DNA from 4 places in the Kitasatospora sp. NPDC001175 genome. Region 1 is predicted to be linked to each of the others. Evidence: riboswitches for the same ligand, from Rfam matches in the RefSeq annotation. Region 1 holds a riboswitch; each other region holds the start of a gene.
The links. A riboswitch is a leader RNA that binds a small molecule or an ion and turns the genes downstream of it on or off. The one in region 1 is predicted to bind cobalamin.

Region 1 (4,470 bases):
GGCGCCCCCGGCAGGACGATCCCGCGCCAGGGGGTCAGCCGCAGCTCGCCGGCCGAGGCTGCGGCCAGCCGCCGCCACCGTGCGGCGCTCACCCGGCCGAAGCGCAGGCCCACGGAGAGTCCGCCGGGCAGTGCGCCCGGGGCCAAAGTGGCGGCCGGCAGCGCGGGCAGCGGTTCGGCGCCCGGGTCGAGCAGTCCGGGAACCTCGCGCAGGTGCCAGGCCTTGGCGCCACTGGTGCGCAGCATTTCCAGGAACTCCTCGGCGGCGCGGACCGCGTGCTCGGCGGCCCCGCCGGGCGGCACCGGGCGGGCGGTGGCGGCGCGGCCGAGGCGCAGCAGGGCGCCGCCGCCTGCGGTTGCGATCAATGTCACATCGGCGTCCAGTGCGGCGACGTCACCGCGCCCGTCGTCCAGGGCGAAGAGGAACTTGCCGGAGAGGCGGGCCGCGCTCTCGCTCGCGCACAGCCGCCGGTCGAGTTCCCGCACCCAGTCCTGGACGTCGGCGTGGCCGAGGCCGTCCAGCCCGGTGGCCGGGGAGGCGACGATGTTGCGGACCCGCTCATGGGTCTTTGAGGGCAGCAGGCCGGCGTCGCGCAGGCGGCGGCCGAGTTCGCCACCGGAGTCCGAAGGCAGGCCGCGCAGTTGGACGTTGCCGCGCGAGGTGGTCTCGAGTGCGCCGTCGCCCAGCTCCTCGGCCGCGTCGGCCAGCACCATTGCCTGACTGTTCGTCAGCAACCCGCCGGGTATGCGGATCCTGGCGAGGGAACCGTCGTCGGCGGTGTGCAGACGAAGGGCCCCCGGACAGACGTCCGAACGCCCGCGGTCGGGCGTACCGGGGCCCGGTGCGACGGAGTCGGGTACGGGTGGCATGGCGGCGAGCATACAGATTGCCGTTCCGGATGCACCGCCCGGAACAGATCACACTCCCCCAGCCCAGCCGCACCCCGTACGATGCTCCCGGGCGGTCCTGTGGGCCGTCCACGCCAGCGACGGCGCCAAGGGGAGGAAACCGGTGCAAACCCGGTGCGGTCCCGCCACTGTGACCACGGTTCACCGCCGTGGGAGCCAGGAACTCCTGCCGTCCTCCCTTAGCCCGGGGCGCGGACCCCGAGGAAGGCCTGAGACCTGTGCGCTGCCGCATGCCCGCACGCGCTGCTGCGTCCCGCCCGCTCGACGGGCGGGCTGAGCCGCTGGCACCCATCACTCCTGCGCTCCCTCCATCGCCGGCCGGCTGTCGCTCAGCGCTCTCAGAGCACCAACCAGCGGCTCGGCCGCGCGCGGCACACCTTTCGGCACGGGGCGCCGACCTGGCCGGGAGGGCCGTCGCGTGATCCTGCTGCTTTCCACCTCCGACACCGACCTGCTGAGCGCCCGCGCCTGTGCGGGCCCGGTCCGCTACCGCCTCGGGAACCCGGCCCGGCTGACCGCCGAGGACCTGCCCGCGCTGCTGGAGGGCACCGACCTGGTGGTCGTCCGGCTGCTCGGCGGCCGCCGCGCCTGGCAGGAGGGCCTGGACGCGCTGCTGGCCGGCCCGCGCCCGGTGGTCGTGCTGACGGGTGAGCAGGCGCCGGACGCCCAGTTGATGGAGCTGTCCACCGTCCCCGCCGGGATCGCAGCCGAGGCGCACGCCTACCTGGCGCACGGCGGCGCGGCCAACCTGGCCGAGCTCGGCGCCTTCCTCTCCGACACCGTGCTGCTGACCGGCCACGGTTTCACCCCGCCCGTCTCGGCCCCGGCCTGGGGCCCCCTGGAGCGCACCCCGCGGACCGCCGAGGGCCCCGTCGTCGCGGTGCTCTACTACCGCGCCCACCACATGAGCGGCAACACCGCCTTCGTCGAGGCCCTGTGCCAGGCGATCGAGGACCAGGGCGGCCGCCCGAAGCCGCTGTACTGCGCCTCGCTGCGCGGCGCCGAGCCCGAACTGCTCGCCGAACTCGGCCAGGCCGACGCGATCGTCACCACCGTGCTGGCGGCCGGCGGCACCCGGCCGGCCGACGCGCAGGCGGGCGGGGACGAGGAGGCCTGGGACGCGGGCGCGCTCGCCGCGCTCGACCGCCCGATCCTGCAGGCGCTCTGCCTGACCTGGTCGCGTGCCCAGTGGGAGGACAGCGACGACGGCCTCTCCCCGCTGGACACCGCCACCCAGGTCGCCGTGCCCGAGTTCGACGGCCGCCTGATCACCGTCCCGTTCTCCTTCAAGGAGCTGGACGAGGACGGTCTGACCGTCTACACCGCCGACCCCGAGCGCGCCGCCCGGGTCGCGGGCATCGCGGTCCGGCACGCCCGGCTGCGCCATGTCCCGCCCGCCGAGCGGCGGTTGGCGCTGGTGCTCTCCGCGTACCCGACCAAGCACGCTCGGGTCGGCAACGCGGTCGGCCTGGACACCCCGGCCAGCGCGGTCCGCCTGCTGCACCGGCTGCGCGAGGAGGGCATGGACCTCGGCGACGACCTGCCGGGGCTGGACTCCTCCCCGCCCCGAGCCGAAGGGCCCGCCGGTGCCGAAAGGGATGAGCGACAAGCGACCGAGGAACGAGGGAGTGCCGGAGCGAAGAGCGTCGGCGCCGGGTCAGAGGGCCCGGAGGCGAGCGGGCGAGTAGCAGCACACGAGGGTGACGCGCTGATCCACGCCCTGATCGCGGCCGGCGGCTACGACCAGGACTGGCTGACGGAGGACCAGCTCGCCCGCAACCCCGTCCGCATCCCGGCCGCCGACTACCGCCGCTGGTACGCCGAGCTGCCCGCCGAGCTGCGCGAGCAGGTCGAGGAGCACTGGGGTCCGGCGCCCGGCGAGCTGTACGTGGACCGCAGCCGCAACCCTGAGGGCGACATCGTGCTGGCCGCGATCCGCTCCGGCAACCTGCTGGTGCTGATCCAGCCGCCGCGCGGCTTCGGCGAGAACCCGGTCGCCATCTACCACGACCCCGACCTGCCGCCCTCGCACCACTACCTCGCGGCCTACCGCTGGATCGCGGCGTCCCGGGAGGACGGCGGCTTCGGTGCCCACGCCGTGATCCACCTCGGCAAGCACGGAAACCTCGAGTGGCTGCCGGGCAAGACGGCCGCGCTGTCGGCCGCCTGCGGCCCGGACGCGGTACTCGGCGACCTGCCGCTGGTCTACCCCTTCCTGGTCAACGACCCGGGCGAGGGCACCCAGGCCAAGCGCCGCGCCCACGCCACCCTGGTCGACCACCTGGTCCCGCCGATGGCCCGGGCCGACTCCTACGGCGACATCGCGCGCCTGGAGCAGCTGCTCGACGAGCACTCCAACATCGCCGCGATGGACCCCGCCAAGCTGCCCGCGATCCGCGCCCAGATCTGGACCCTGATCCAGGCCGCGCGGCTCGACCACGACCTGGGCCTGGACGAGCGCCCGGAGGACGACGGCTTCGACGACTTCCTGCTGCACGTCGACGGCTGGCTGTGCGAGGTCAAGGACGCCCAGATCCGGGACGGCCTGCACGTCCTCGGCCAGGCGCCGGCCGGCGAGGACCGGGTCAACATCGTGCTCGCCATCCTGCGCGCCCGGCAGATCTGGGGCGGTGTGAGCGCGCTGCCCGGCCTGCGCGAGGCCCTCGGACTGGACGAGGCGGCGCTCACCCTCGGTGCCACGGACGCGGCCGAGGCCCGGGCGCGAGCCCTGGTCGAGGCGATGGAGGCCGAGGACTGGGCGCCGGAGGCGGTGGAGAAGGTCGCGGCCGGCCACCCCGAGCCGGTCCGGGAGGTGTTGGACTTCGCCGCCCGCCAGGTCGTCCCGCGCCTGGCGCGGACCACCGACGAGCTGGACGCCGTGCTGCACGCGCTCAACGGCGGCTTCGTCCCGGCCGGCCCGTCCGGCTCGCCGCTGCGCGGGCTGGTCAACGTGCTGCCGACCGGCCGCAACTTCTACTCGGTCGACCCGAAGGCCGTACCCAGCAAGCTCGCCTGGGAGACCGGCCAGGCGCTGGCCGCCTCGCTGATCGAGCGCTACCGGGCGGACAACGACGGCGCCTTCCCGCCCTCGGTCGGCCTCTCGCTGTGGGGCACCAGCGCGATGCGCACGGCGGGCGACGACATCGCCGAGGCCTTCGCCCTGCTGGGCGTCCGCCCCGTCTGGGACGACGCCTCCCGCCGGGTCACCGGCCTGGAGGCGATCAGCCTGGAGGAACTGGGCCGCCCGCGCATCGACGTGACCCTGCGCATCTCCGGCTTCTTCCGGGACGCCTTCCCACACGTGGTCGCGCTTCTGGACGACGCGGTCCGGCTCGCCGCCCGGCAGGAGGAGGCGGACGAGCAGAACTTCGTCCGCGCCCACGTCCAGGCCGACCTGGCCGTGCACGGCGACGAGCGCAAGGCGACCGTCCGGGTCTTCGGCTCCCGTCCGGGTACCTACGGCGCGGGCCTGCTCCAGCTGATCGACAGCCGCGACTGGCGCACCGACGCCGATCTGGCCGAGGTCTACACGGTGTGGGGCGGCTACGCCTACGGCCGCGAC
Region 2 (4,470 bases), on a different contig from region 1:
GGCGCTGGTGGGCCGGCCTGCCCGTCGCCGACCGTCCCCGCGCCGTCTGGTGCTCCCCCTACGTACGCACCGCCGAGACCGCCCGGATCGCGCTAGACCGGGCCCGTGGCCTCGGCGCGGTGCCGGACTCCCTCGCGGTCAGGTACGACGAGCGGCTGCGGGACAGAGAACTCGGCGTCCTGGAGATGCTGACCGCCGCCGCGATCGAGAAGGAGCACCCCGTCGAGGCCGCCCGCCGCCGCAAGATGGGCGAGCTCTACTACCGGCCACCCGGTGGCGAATCGTTCCTGGACGTGGCCCTGCGGGTGCGCAGCTTCCTGCGCGACCTCTGCGAGGAGGAGGACGGGCGGGCGGTGCTGGTGGTGGCGCACGACTGCACGGTGCTGATGCTGCGCTACGTCCTGGACCGGCTCACCGAGCCCGAGTTGCTGGACCTGCGGGCGGTGAGCAACTGCTCGACCAGCCTGTGGCGCTCCCAGGCCGGCCGGCTCCACCCCGAGCACTGGAACTCGGTCGCCCACCTGACCTGACCGCCCAGGGCCGCCGGGCAGTTGCGCACCCGACGCCGCACCGGGCCGCCGGGTCGCTCACGCGCCTCGCCGCACCCGGGTGCCGTCCGCCGGTCAACCCCGGCTCCGCGCATCCGGCCAACTCCCCGCGAAGGCGCGGCGATACGCCTGCGGCGTCGTCCCGAGCCAGCGGCCGAAGTGGTGCCGGAGGGTGGCCGCGTTGCCGAAGCCGCAGCGGGCGGCGACCGCGTCCACGGGCTGACTGGTGCCCTCCAGCAGGCGCTGGGCCAGCAGCAGGCGCTGGTTGGTGATCCAGCGGTGCGGGGTGGTGCCGGTCTCCTGCTGGAAGCGGCGGGCGAAGGTGCGGGGCGACATGTGGGCACGGGCGGCCAGTTGATCAACCGTCAGGTCACGGTGCAGGTGCTGGCGCAGCCAGTCCAGCAGCCCGCCGAGCGAGTCCGCGTCACACACCGGCATCGGCCGGTCGACGAACTGCGCCTGCCCGCCGTCACGGTGCGGGGCGACCACCATCCGCCGGGCGATCCCCCGGGCCACCTCCGCGCCCTGCAGCTTGCGGACCAGGTGCAGGCAGGCGTCGATCCCGGCGGCCGTCCCGGCGGAGGTGATCACCGGATCGTCGTCCACGTAGAGCACGTCGGGTTCGACAGTGGTGCGCGGGAAGCGCCGGGCCATCTCGTCGACGTGCTTCCAGTGCGTGGTGGAGCGGCGCCCGTCCAGCAGCCCGGCGGCGCCCAGCAGAAAACTGCCGCTGCAGATGGACAACGCGCGCGCCCCGCGCTCGACTGCCGCGCGCAGTGCTTCGACGAGCGCCTCCGGATACTCGGCGCGCCGTCCGACCGCGGTGACCACGATCAGGTCCGCCTCGGCCAGCCGCTCCGGCCCGTACGGGACGTCCAGGCCGAAGCCGGCATGGGTGGCATGCCGCCCGGGACGGTCGGCAGCGAGGGCGAAGTCGTACACCGGCAGCCCGTCGTCGCTACGGTCGAGCCCGAACACCTCGGAGGCGACGCCGAGTTCGAACGGGTGGACCGGCTCCAGCACCACCGCGGCGACGTTCTTCAGCATCCGCCCAGGATGCCGTACGCCCTCGTCCGCCTCCGGGCCCCCGGCCCCACGGCGGCGGCCGTCGACCGCCGGGCCGTGCGCACCGCTCCGCATCCCCGTGCCCCTCCCTCGTCCGTCGCCCCTCCCCTGCCCGCCGTCCGGTGACTTCCGCCCCCGTGGCCGGCCGGGCCGCCGGCCGCCGCGGCATCGGCACGCCCCACCCCGCGAGAGGCTGGCAGGATTTCGACGCAATCGGTCGTTTCCGCCACTCGTGACAGCGGCCCGCGCGGACGAGGGTGGAGGACATGACTCCCGAGACCCTCGCGACCTCGCTCGGCCTGATCGGCGCCATCAGCGGCTTCGGACTGCTGGGCTTCCTGATCGGCCGTGAGCTGACCGGACGCGGCGGCGGGCCCGACCCGGGCGGCGGCTACGGCGGTCCTGATGACGGTCACGACGACCCCAACCACCCTTCGGCCCCGGTTCTTCCCGACCGCCCGTACGGCACCGTGCCAGCCGCCTCCGCCTTCCCCGCCAGCGCGTCCCTGCTCCCCACCGGCGCCCGCCCGGCGAGCCCTCCGTCCGGCGCCACACCCCTCGCCGGCACCCGCCCGCCCGCCACCCTGACTGCCGTGTGCACCCTCCCGTCGGGCACACTGTCCGGATGGGCATCCTCATCCGCCGCGCCCTCGAAGAGGACCTCGAAGCCGCAGGTGAAGTCACGGTCGAGGCGTTCGTGGGCGACGGTCACACCTCGCCGGACAGCGGCTACGTCCAGCTCCTCCGGGACGCCGGGCGCCGCAACGAGGAGGCCGAACTCCTCGTCGCGCTCGACCCGCACACCCGGCAGGTCCTCGGCTGTGTGACCCTCGCGGTCGGCGGCACCGAGTGGGCCGACATCGCCGAGCCGCACGAGGGCGAGATCCGGATGCTGGCGGTCGGCGCGGCGGCGCGCGGACGCGGCGCCGGAGAGGCCCTGGTCCGCGCCGCGATGGCCCGCTGTCGGGAGCTCCGGCTGGCCGGGATGGCCTTCTCGACCCGCCCGGCGATGAAGGCGGCGCACCGGATCTACGAGCGCCTGGGCTTCGTCCGAACCCCCGACCGGGACTGGACGGCCGCTCCCGGGATCGACCTGATGGTGTACTCGATCACCTTCTGAACACCCCTCCCGCACAACCATGCGGTTGGTCCGCCTGCGACACACGGCACTACATGTGGTGCCGCATCGTCGGACCGCCACAACATGTATGCTCGCTCTCGCTGTCGAAGCAGGGGAACCCGGTGTGAATCCGGGACTGCCCCGCAGCGGTGAGCGGGCGGCTCTCCAGGCCCCCGCAAGTCCGGCTACCTGCCGACGGTGTGCCACACGGCTTCCCCGCAGATGCCTTGCAGCACCGCAGTACGTCCGGGCCTCGCGGGTGGGCCAGGGGGTAGAGAGCGCGCCGGTCTCCGGTCGTGCTGCACCTCCCTGCGCTCATGTCGGTCCGGACGATCCTCATCCGACGCCGCCGCCAGGAGAGAAGCGCCTTGACCATCGCTGCCTCAGTTGCCCTGCCTTCCCAGGGTTCCGCCGCCACCACCCAGACCGACCCCGGTGCGGCACTGCTTCGGCTCCTCACCGACCGCAGCGTGGACCTCCCCCAGGTGGACCCCGGCCACGTCGCCGCCGCCGCGCTGCGCGGCCGCCACGCCGGCTCGGACTTCGCCGAGCTGCGCGGGCTGGCTGTGGAGGCCGCCGCGTCGATGATCGCCGAGGACCCCCAGTACTCGAAGCTGGCCGCCCGCCTGCTCGCCATGGAGATCGCCGACGAGGCGATGAGCCAGGGTGCCGTGTCGTTCTCCGCCTCGATCGCCGTCGGCCACGCCGAGGGGCTGATCGGCGACGCCACCGCCGCCCTGGTCGCCAAGCACGCCGAGGCCTTCGACGCCCTGATCGACCTGTCGGGCGACGACCGCTTCGAGTACTTCGGCCTGCGCACCGTGCAGTCCCGCTACCTGCTGCGCCACCCGATCACCCGCATGGTGATCGAGACCCCGCAGCACTTCCTGCTCCGCGTGGCGGCGGGCCTCGCGGTGGGCGACAGCGAGCAGTCGGTGGCCGAGGTGGCCGAGCTCTACCGGCTGATGAGCCGCCTGGAGTACCTGACCTCCTCCCCGACGCTCTTCAACTCCGGCACCAAGCACCCGCAGATGTCCAGCTGCTACCTGCTGGACTCGCCGCTGGACAACCTGGACTCGATCTACAACCGCTACGCGCAGATCGCCCGGCTGTCCAAGCACGCCGGCGGCATCGGCCTGTCCTACTCCCGGATCCGCTCGCGCGGCAGCCTGATCCGGGGCACCAACGGCAAGTCCAACGGCATCGTCCCGTTCCTGCGCACCCTGGACTCCTCGGTCGCCGCGGTCAACCAGGGCGGCCGTCGCAAGGGCGCGGCCTGCGTCTACCTGGAGACCTGGCACGCTGACATCGAGGAGTTCCTGGAGCTCCGCGACAACACCGGCGAGGAGGCCCGCCGGACCCACAACCTCAACCTGGCGCACTGGATCCCGGACGAGTTCATGCGCCGGGTCAACGCCAACGAGGACTGGTCGCTGTTCTCCCCGGCCGACGTCCCCGAGCTGGTCGACCTGTGGGGCGACGAGTTCGACGCCGCCTACTGCAAGGCCGAGGCCGAGGGCAAGGCCGTCCGCACCATCCCGGCGCAGACCCTGTACGCCCGGATGATGCGCACCCTGGCGCAGACCGGCAACGGCTGGATGACCTTCAAGGACGCCTCCAACCGCGCCGCCAACCAGACCGCGCTGCCCGGCCGCACCGTGCACTCCTCCAACCTCTGCACCGAGATCCTGGAGGTCACCGACGACTCCGAGACCGCGGTCTGCAACCTCGGCTCGG
Region 3 (4,470 bases), on a different contig from region 1:
GCCGTCGACCGGCCGGGGATCCGGCGGGCCGCCACCGGGGGTGGGATGTGGGCGGCACTGCGGCAGCGGCCGGCGGTGCTGGTACTGCTGCCCGCGATCGTGGTGGTGGACACCGTCTACCGGCAGCAGTACTCGACCCTGCCGGTGTTCCTCGCCGACCACGGGATCGGTACCGGCGTGTACGGCGCGCTGCTGGCGATCAACGGCGGCGTGATCCTGCTGCTGGAGCTGGTGGTCACCGTTGCACTGCGCGACCGGGCGCCGCTGCGGATCGTCGGCACCGGCCTGCTGCTGGTGGGCACGGGCTTCGCGGCGCTGGCCGCGGGGGCGTCGACCGGCACCGCGGTGGTGATGATGCTGCTGGTCACGGCGGGCGAGATCCTCTACAAGACCCCGGCGACCGCCTTCGTCGCGGACAGTGCGCCGCCGGAGTTCCAGGGCCGCTTCCAGAGCCTGTACGCCGGGGCCTCCACCAGCGGCACCGTGCTGGCGCCCCCGCTCGGCGGAGCGCTCTACCAGTCGGCGCCCGGCCTGCTCTGGCCGCTGTGCGCCTGCCTGGCCGCGCTGGCCGGGCTGGCCGTGTTCGCCGCCGCCCGCCTGCGCTCCGGGCTCGGTTCGACGGAGGTTGCGCGCCCGGCGAGTCCGGCGGACGCGGACCGGGCGTCGCGGGGCGAGGTGCTCGCGGCCGCCGAGGGTGAGCGGGACTAGCCGCCGGCGGGGCCCGCAAGGAGCACTCAACTCTGACTGCACGTCAAATAGCGTTGTCTGATTGCTCGTTCGGCACCAGCGCGAGCGGACCCGCGCTCTCGATCATGTCGAGCGCTTCCGACGTGGACCTGACGTCACCGAACGAGCGGTAGACGGTGTGCAGCGTGGCGTTGTGGTCCTGGTCGCAGCGGGCCGCGTTCGCGTCGGCGACCATGACGACCCGGTAGCCGAGGGTGGCCGCCTCACGGGCCGAGGACTCGCAGCAGACGTTGGTGACGGAGCCCGTGATCAGGACGGTGTCGATCCCGCGCCGCTGCAGCAGCCCGGGGAGATCGCAGCGGCCCGGGAAGAACGCGCCTGCGGCGGACTTCTCCACCAGCAGGTCGGCCGGGTGGACGGTGAACTCCGGCCACAGGCGCCCGGCGAGCGGCCCGCCACCGGCGGCACCGCGGAGGAGTCCGGCCGCCCGCAGGCCGTAGAACTCCTCAACCGCCGGCAGCCGCCCGTCCGCCGCGGGCACGACCCAGGCGACCGTGCCGCCGGCTGTCCGGAGTCCCTCGGCGAGGCGCGCGATGTTGGGCACGATGCCACGGCAGTACGGGTTCCCGGCCACGAAGAACGGCACCATGTCGACCACCACCAGCGCGGTGCGGGCCGGCATCAGCGACTGGTACGCGAAGCGGCGGCCGCGGCGCTCCTCGTGCCGGGCGTACTCCCGGCCCTCGATCCGCCAGTCGTGCGGCTTCGCCTCGGTCTCCGGCAGCACGAATCCCCCGATCCCCGGTCACGGCAGACCCCCAACCTACCTGGAAACCGGGCGAGTTGTACGTTGACCGGGGATCGGCGCGGCGCGGGTCGACCCGGGCCAGGTTCACGACCAGCGCTGCTCGACCTTGGCGAAGCGCCAGTAGCCGATCGCCGCGACCCAGACCACGAAGAACAGGCCGACGATCACAAAACCGACGTTGTCCAGACTCAGTCCGGCGATCCAGCCGGTCACCGGGTCGGTGAGGTCCAGCTTCTCGTGCAGGACACCGACCAGTTCGATGGTCCCGATGATGAAGGCGACCGCAATGGAGAGACCGGTGATGGTCAAGTTGTAGTACACCTTGCGGACCGGGTTGGAGAACGCCCACTGGTACGCGAAGTTCATGAAGGTGCCGTCGAGGGTGTCGAACAGGCTCATTCCGGCCGCGAACAGCAGGGGCAGGCAGACGATGGCGTACCAGGGCAGACCGGCCGCCGCGCCCGAACCCGCCATCACCATCAGGGTGACCTCGGTCGCGGTGTCGAAGCCGAGACCGAGCACCATGCCGACGGGGAACATCTGGCCGGGCCGGGTGATCGAGCGGGTGGCCCGGGAGAGGATCCGGTTCATCAGACCGCGCGAGTTGAGGTGCGCCTCCAGCTCGCGCTCGTCGTACTGGCCCGCGCGCATCGCCCGGAACACCTTCGCGATCCCCACCAGCGCGGCCAGGTTGAGCGCGGCGATCAGGTAGAGGAACACCCCTGAGGCGGTGGTGCCTATCATGCCGAGCACCTGGTGGGTCGTGGACTGGTCGTCCATCAGTGTCCCGGCCAACGCGGCACCGCCGGCCACCAGCGCCGCCATGATGACCACCATCGAGGAGTGGCCGAGCGCGAACCAGAAGCCCACCGAGACCGGGCGCTTGCCGTCGGCCATCAGCTTGCGGGTGGTGTTGTCGATGACGGCGATGTGGTCGGCGTCGAAGGCGTGCCGCATCCCCAGGGTGTACGCGGTCACGCCGAGGCCGATCCCGTAGACCTGGGTTCCGACCTGGTACTTCTCCGGCGCCACCAGGAGGATCAGGACTCCGAAGGCCAGCACGTGCATGGCCAGGATCACCGCCATCAGGCCGGCGGTCCGCACGGTGTCCTCGCGCTTCCAGCGGAAGGCGGGCAGGGCGGGGGCCGCCGCCGGAGCGGCTTCGGTTCTGGGCAGGGTCATCTGCGGGTCACGCTCCAGCACCTCGTGGATCCGTTCGTGAGATGCCGTGGCCGGTCTCCTGGCTGACGGGTCGAACGCACCCGCACCCGGCCTTCCCGGACGCGTTCTCGTCCAGTGGCCGCCCGTCCCTGGCGGGGGCGGGGATGATGCCGGTACTTCCCGATCACAGTGGCGAGGGCCGCTCCGGTCTGGGACTCCTGAGAGTCCGTCACCGGTCTTCCCGAGCACCACGGCGGGCACAACGGTAGGGGGCCGTACGGCACCACTGCAAGCCTGCACAGCTGTGCAGGTGTCGGGTATCACAGGTACCGCTGCTGCGAGAATGCCTGGCATGCATCTCGTCCCCGCCGACCGTGCCGACCGCAGGACCATCGACGGGCACCGGGTCTGCGAGGCGATCGCCGCGATCGGCGACACCGAGCACGTCCGGTCCTGGGCCGAACGCTTCGCCCTGCTCGCCGACCCCGGACGGCTCTCGCTGCTGCTCGCCCTCCACGAGACGGGACCGCTCGCCGTCACCGACCTCGCCGTCGCCACCGGCATGCGCGACCCGGCGGTCTCCCAGGCGCTGCGCCTGCTGCGCGCCGCCGGGCTGGTCAGCGGCGAGCGCGACGGGCGGATCATCCGCTACCGGCTGGTCGACCCCGCCGTCGCCGAGGTGCTGGCACACGGGGTGCTGGGCCACCGGGACTGAGCTGCGGTGTGCCCGATCCTCCCGACGGCCCGTGCGTAGCTTGTATCCTTCTGTTGTCAGCTGACGGACCGATCCCCGCGGGCACGGCGAGGGAGGCGGAGATGGCAGCAGCGGAGCCCGACCGGGGCACTCCCGAGAAGCGCGGACGGCTGAGCCGGCCCCTGGTGCTCGCCGCGGCCGTCTCGCTGGTCGACCGGGAGGGGCTGGGCGCGCTCACCATGCGCCGGCTGGCCGCCGATCTGGGCGTGGAGTCGATGGCCATCTACCGCTACACGCCGGGCAAGGAAGCCCTGCTGGACGGCCTGGTGGAGGCCTACTTCGCCGAGGTGATCACCCAACTGCGGAGCTCGGCCGAGGCCACCGCGGCGGCCGGAGGCGGTCGGGCCTGGCGGGCGGAGCTACGCCGGATCGCCGGCGCCTTCGCCTCGGTGGCGCACGTCCACCCCGAGATCCTGCCGCTGGTGGCCACCCGCCCGCTGAGCGTCCCGATGGCCCGCCGCCCCGCCCCGGTGCTGCAGCTCACCGAGCATCTCCTCGCCGTGCTCGGCCGGGCCGGTTTCGACCACGCCACCTCGCTGATGATCTACCGGAGGTTCGTGGCCTGGAACCTGGGCTGCCTGCTGGTCGACAAGCGCCAGGTGATCGACGACCCCGACGAGCCGGACCCGATGCTGCGCCTGGGCCTGCACCGCCTGCCCGCCGACCGGTACCCGAGGCTGCGGGCGCTGGTCCCGCTGCTGGCGGACTACGACGACCAGGAGGAGCTGCTGGCCGGGCTGGACAGCCTGCTGAGTCGGATGCCCGACGCGCCCCTTGACTCGTTCTACGACGGAAGAGCACGCTGAAGATACAGCGTAAACATACGGAGTCACCCACACGCGGCGTCGTCGGCAGCGGAGCCGGACTCCGCGACGGCGCCCGGAAGAGGTCGCCATGTCCGATCGCGACAGAATTCTCCGGGTCCGCGTGACCGCGACGGATCCGACCGTCCTGCACACCCTCCTCCGCGAGAAGCGGCCCGACGTCGGCGGACGTCCCCACCGCGGTGCCGACCGGAGCATCAGCATCGAGGCGTACGTCTCCCCCGCCGAGGCCGAGG
Region 4 (4,470 bases), on a different contig from region 1:
GTGCAGCCCGCCGCCTCCAGCGCCTCGATCTGGCTGGCATGTCCCAGTCCGGCTGAGCGAAGGTGCGGGCCGTGCCGGACCGGCGCGGCCCGCGCCTCGTGGCGGACGCCCGTCCCGCCCCGGAGCGGTCAGGGCACCTCCTCCTCTGCCGTCCTCGGCCACGGCCAGCCGGGCCAGCGCGTCAGCGAGCCACCGGGGCGAACGCAGGTGGTCTGCGCCCCCCCTTTGATCTCACGAAGGCGTGTCAGCCAGCGAGTTCCTCCCGCAAGCGGCGGGCGGCGCCGACCAGGCTCTCCAGCGACGCCCGTGTCTCGGTCCAGCCGCGGGTCTTCAGCCCGCAATCGGGGTTGACCCACAGTCGCTCAGCCGGGATCACCGCGAGCCCGGCGCGCAGCAGCTCGACGACCTCCTCCGTGCTCGGGATCCGCGGGGAGTGGATGTTCCACACGCCGGGGCCGACCTCGCGCGGGTACCCGGCCTCGGCGAGTTCCCCGGCCACCTGCATGTGCGAGCGGGTGGCCTCCAGCGAGATCACGTCGGCGTCGAGCTCGTCGATGGCCGTCATGATCGCGCCGAACTCGGCGTAGCACATGTGGGTGTGGATCTGGGTGTCGGCGCGGACCCCGGAGGTGGCGAGGCGGAACGCCTCGGTGGCCCAGGCGAGGTAGGCCGGGCGGTCGGCGGTGCGAAGCGGCAGGGTCTCGCGCAGCGCCGGTTCGTCGACCTGAACGACGGCCGCGCCGGCGGCCTCCAGGTCGGTGACCTCGTCGCGCAGGGCGAGGGCGACCTGGCGGGCGGTGTCGGCGAGCGGCTGGTCGTCGCGGACGAAGGACCAGGCGAGCATGGTGACCGGGCCGGTGAGCATGCCTTTGACCGGACGACCCGTCAGGCCCTGCGCGTAGCCGAACCAGTCGACCGTCATAGAGTGCGGGCGGGAGATATCCCCGACCAGGACCGGCGGGCGCACGTACCGGGTGCCGTAGGACTGCACCCAGCCGTGCCGGGTGGCCAGGTAGCCGGTGAGCTGCTCCGCGAAGTACTGCACCATGTCGTTGCGCTCGGGCTCGCCGTGCACCAGGACGTCCAGCCCGGCCTTCTCCTGGAAGGCGATGACCTCGCGGACCTCCGCCTCCATCCGCTCCCGGTACGCAGCGGCGTCGATCCGCCCCGCAGTCAGATCTGCCCGGGCCACGCGCAGTTCGGAGGTCTGAGGGAAGGATCCGATGGTGGTGGTCGGCAGCAGCGGCAGCCCGAGCCTGGCTCGCTGAGCCTCGGCCCGCTGTGGGTATGCCTGGGCGCGGCGCGCGTCGGCCTCGGAGACGGCAGCGGTGCGGGCGCGGACCGCCGGGTCGCGGGTGATCGGCGAGGTGGCACGGGAGGCCAGGTCGGCGCGGTTGGCGGCGAGTTCGGCGGCGATCGCCCCCGCGCCCTCGCGCAGGCCCCGGGCCAGCAGCGCCACCTCAGCCGACTTCTGCTTGGCGAACGCGAGCCAGCGGACGATCTGCGGGTCGATGTCGCGCTCGATGGTGGCGTCGATGGGCACGTGCAGCAGCGAGCTGGACGGCGCCACGTCGACCGTGTCCGCGAGGCCGAGGAGGGTCGCCAGGGTGGCGAGCGACTTCTCCAGGTCGTTGATCCAGATGTTGCGGCCGTCGACCACCCCGGCGACCAGCCGCTTGCCGGGCAGGCCGCCGGCGGCGGCGAGATCGTCGAGGTTGGCGGCGGCAGATCCCGTGAAGTCCAGCGCCAAGCCCTCGACGGGGGCCTTGGCCAGCACCGGCAAGGCCTCGCCGAGGCGGTCGAAGTAGCTCGCGACCAGGAGCTTGGGCCGGTCGGTGAGGGCGCCGAGGTCGCGGTAGGCGCGGGCGGCGGCGTTGAGCTCGGCGGGGGTGCGGTCCTGGACGAGCGCGGGCTCGTCCAGCTGCACCCAGGCGGCGCCGGCGGCGCGCAGGTCGGCCAGCAGCTCGGCGTAGACGGGCAGCAGCCGGTCCAGCAGGGTGAGCGGCTCGAAGTCGGCGGCGACACCGGGCGCGGGCTTGGCCAGCAGCAGGTAGGTGACCGGGCCGACCAGCACCGGGCGGGCCTCGTGGCCGAGCGCCAGGGCCTCGGCCAGTTCGCCGGCGGCCTTGGCCGGGTTCGCGGTGAAGGCGGTGTCGGGGCCGAGTTCGGGCACCAGGTAGTGGTAGTTGGTGTCGAACCACTTGGTCATCTCCAGCGGCGCCACCTCCTGGGTGCCGCGTGCCATCGCGAAGTAACCGTCAAGCGGGTCGGCGTCGACGGCGGCGCGGTGGCGGGCCGGGATCGCGCCGACGGCTACCGTGGTGTCCAGAACATGGTCGTAGAGCGAGAAGTCCCCGGTGGGGACCTCCTCGATGCCGGAGTCGGCGAGCTGCTGCCAGTTCCCCCGGCGCAGGTCGGCGGCGGTGGCCAGTAGAGCGTCGGCGGTGACCGCGCCCTTCCAGTAGCCCTCGATCGCCTTCTTGAGCTCCCGGCCCCGGCCCTGGCGGGGGTAGCCGTACACGGTCGCGATTGCCGCGGCTGCGGACTTCGTGGTCAAGGGACTCTCCTTCGCGAGTCTGTCTCCTCAAGGGCCCGGCGACGGCACGAGAACGCGAAGGGATGACGAACCGGGCGGCGGCCGCCGTGGACGCGCGTGCCTGATCCGCCTGGTATGGTCGCCGACCCGCCCTCGAGGTCACCGGATGTCCACACGCGGATCGTCCGCGGGCGGGCAGCGGGCAGGTCTTCGGACTCGCGGACACACCCACCCGTGAAGGGCGGACACCTACTGGCCGTCGCTTCCCAAACCCGACCCGGGCCCAGTGCGTATGACGGCGGTCGTTCCCACTCACCGCTGCGGGGCAGTCCCGGATTCCCACCGGGTTCCCTCTTACGACACCCTGCCTGGCGGACAGGGCGAACCAGCTGCACCGGCCAGCCTAGAGCCAATCCGCCAGCATCCGGCTGGAGAATCACTCAATCGCCCACATATTGAGACGGCGTCGGATCCTCCCTCATCCGCCCGTGCTCCGTCCGGGACCTCGCCGTACTCGTCGACCGACCCCTGCCGCAGTGCTCCCCACGGCCTGGACCCGGGCTCTCTAGGCTAGGCGCATGCGGATCGTCTCCCTGTTGCCTGCTGCGACCGACATCGCCGCCGAGCTCGGTCTGGGTGGGGCCCTGGTCGGCCGGACTCACGAGTGCGACCGGCCGGCCGCCACCGTCGCGGGGATCCCGGTGGTGACGGCTGCCGAGTTCGACGCCGACCGGCTCACCAGCCGGGAGATCTCGGAGGCCGTCGGCGGCGCGGCCCACCGGGGCTCGTCGCTCTACACGCTCGACGTGGAAAAATTGGCCGCCCTCGCGCCCGACGTCGTCCTCACTCAGGACCTCTGCGAGGTGTGCGCCGTGTCCTACACCGGAGTGACCGAGGCCGTGCGGATCCTGGACGGCGGCCCGCGCGTGCTGAGCCTGGAACCCCGAACGCTCCCCGAGGTCATCGCCTGCCTGGAACACGTCGGCGCCGAACTCGGTGTCGCGGCCACCGCCGCCCGCGTCGCCGCCGCACTGCACGCGCGGCTGGACCGGGTAGCGGCGGCCGTGCATGGCCTGCCCCGACCACGGGTCGTCGCGGTGGAATGGCTCGACCCGCTCTGGCCCGCCGGCCACTGGGTGCCCGAGCAGGTCGAGATCGCGGGCGGGACCCCGCTGCTGGCCGAGGCGGGCGAGCACACCAAGCCCATCACCTGGGACGCGGTGCGCTCCGCCCGGCCCGATGTCCTGCTGGTCCTGCCCTGCGGATTCCCGCCGGCCCGGACCGAGCGGGAATTCCATCTGCTCACCGGACTGCCGGGCTGGGACGAGCTGCCGGCCGTCCGGGACGACCGGGTCTGGATCCTCGACGGCCCGTCCTACTTCAACCGTCCCGGTCCCCGCGTCGTCCGCGGCGTCGAAGTCCTGGCCCAGATCCTGCACGGCGTCCGGACGGGCGACACGGTGACCGTCGACGAGGCCCGCCGCCCGGCCCGTTAGCGACGGCTCCGCGGGGCGCTCCCACCCCCGCCCGACCCGGGTGGGCGAAACCCCGCCCGGGGCGGGGAGGACGCCACCGAGCCGATCGGCCCGCTCAGCCCTACAGTGCCTGGCGGTAGTCAGGACCTCCCCGAGGGAGCGGGGTGCGCGGCAAGGCTGGACTGATTCGTCGGGCTGGTCGTGCCCCGGGTCCGGAGGACTGTCCTCCTGCTCTCGTGGCCGGCGCGCGGTGCCGGCGCGGATTCGGACGTGCCGGCGAGCCGTCCCCGCATCGGGCGGCTCGCCCTGGCGGCGGGTCAGCGGTGGGTGAACGACGGCGGGCGCTTCTCGGCGAAGGCCGCCATGCCCTCCTTCTGGTCTGCGGTGGCGAAGGTGGCGTGGAAGAGCCGGCGTTCGAAGCGGACGCCCTCGGCGAGGCTGGTCTCGAAGGCGCGGTTG

Region 2: it holds a riboswitch for cobalamin, as region 1 does, so the genes downstream of both, ACWDAK_RS11375 (ribonucleoside-diphosphate reductase subunit alpha) here and cobN (cobaltochelatase subunit CobN) in region 1, are expected to answer to the same signal.
Region 3: it holds a riboswitch for cobalamin, as region 1 does, so the genes downstream of both, ACWDAK_RS06810 (Nickel transporter NicT) here and cobN (cobaltochelatase subunit CobN) in region 1, are expected to answer to the same signal.
Region 4: it holds a riboswitch for cobalamin, as region 1 does, so the genes downstream of both, metE (5-methyltetrahydropteroyltriglutamate--homocysteine S-methyltransferase) here and cobN (cobaltochelatase subunit CobN) in region 1, are expected to answer to the same signal.

Annotation. Positions count from the first base shown of each region.
Region 1 is NZ_JBSFJU010000025.1:81,217-85,686, reverse strand. It holds gene ACWDAK_RS19815 (cobalamin biosynthesis protein CobG) at 1-869, opposite strand, end outside; cobalamin riboswitch at 945-1,096, shown strand; gene cobN (cobaltochelatase subunit CobN) at 1,327-4,470, shown strand, end outside.
Region 2 is NZ_JBSFJU010000011.1:142,000-146,469, forward strand. It holds gene ACWDAK_RS11360 (histidine phosphatase family protein) at 1-530, shown strand, start outside; gene ACWDAK_RS11365 (helix-turn-helix domain-containing protein) at 624-1,595, opposite strand; gene ACWDAK_RS11370 (GNAT family N-acetyltransferase) at 2,239-2,733, shown strand; cobalamin riboswitch at 2,787-2,944, shown strand; gene ACWDAK_RS11375 (ribonucleoside-diphosphate reductase subunit alpha) at 3,102-4,470, shown strand, end outside.
Region 3 is NZ_JBSFJU010000006.1:93,254-97,723, reverse strand. It holds gene ACWDAK_RS06820 (MFS transporter) at 1-708, shown strand, start outside; gene ACWDAK_RS06815 (isochorismatase family protein) at 752-1,474, opposite strand; gene ACWDAK_RS06810 (Nickel transporter NicT) at 1,580-2,677, opposite strand; cobalamin riboswitch at 2,709-2,924, opposite strand; gene ACWDAK_RS06805 (ArsR/SmtB family transcription factor) at 3,009-3,371, shown strand; gene ACWDAK_RS06800 (TetR/AcrR family transcriptional regulator) at 3,473-4,216, shown strand; gene ACWDAK_RS06795 (hypothetical protein) at 4,305-4,470, shown strand, end outside.
Region 4 is NZ_JBSFJU010000010.1:134,196-138,665, reverse strand. It holds gene metE (5-methyltetrahydropteroyltriglutamate--homocysteine S-methyltransferase) at 245-2,557, opposite strand; cobalamin riboswitch at 2,733-2,928, opposite strand; gene ACWDAK_RS10575 (cobalamin-binding protein) at 3,115-4,032, shown strand; partial or broken gene ACWDAK_RS10570 (enoyl-CoA hydratase-related protein) at 4,329-4,470, opposite strand, start outside.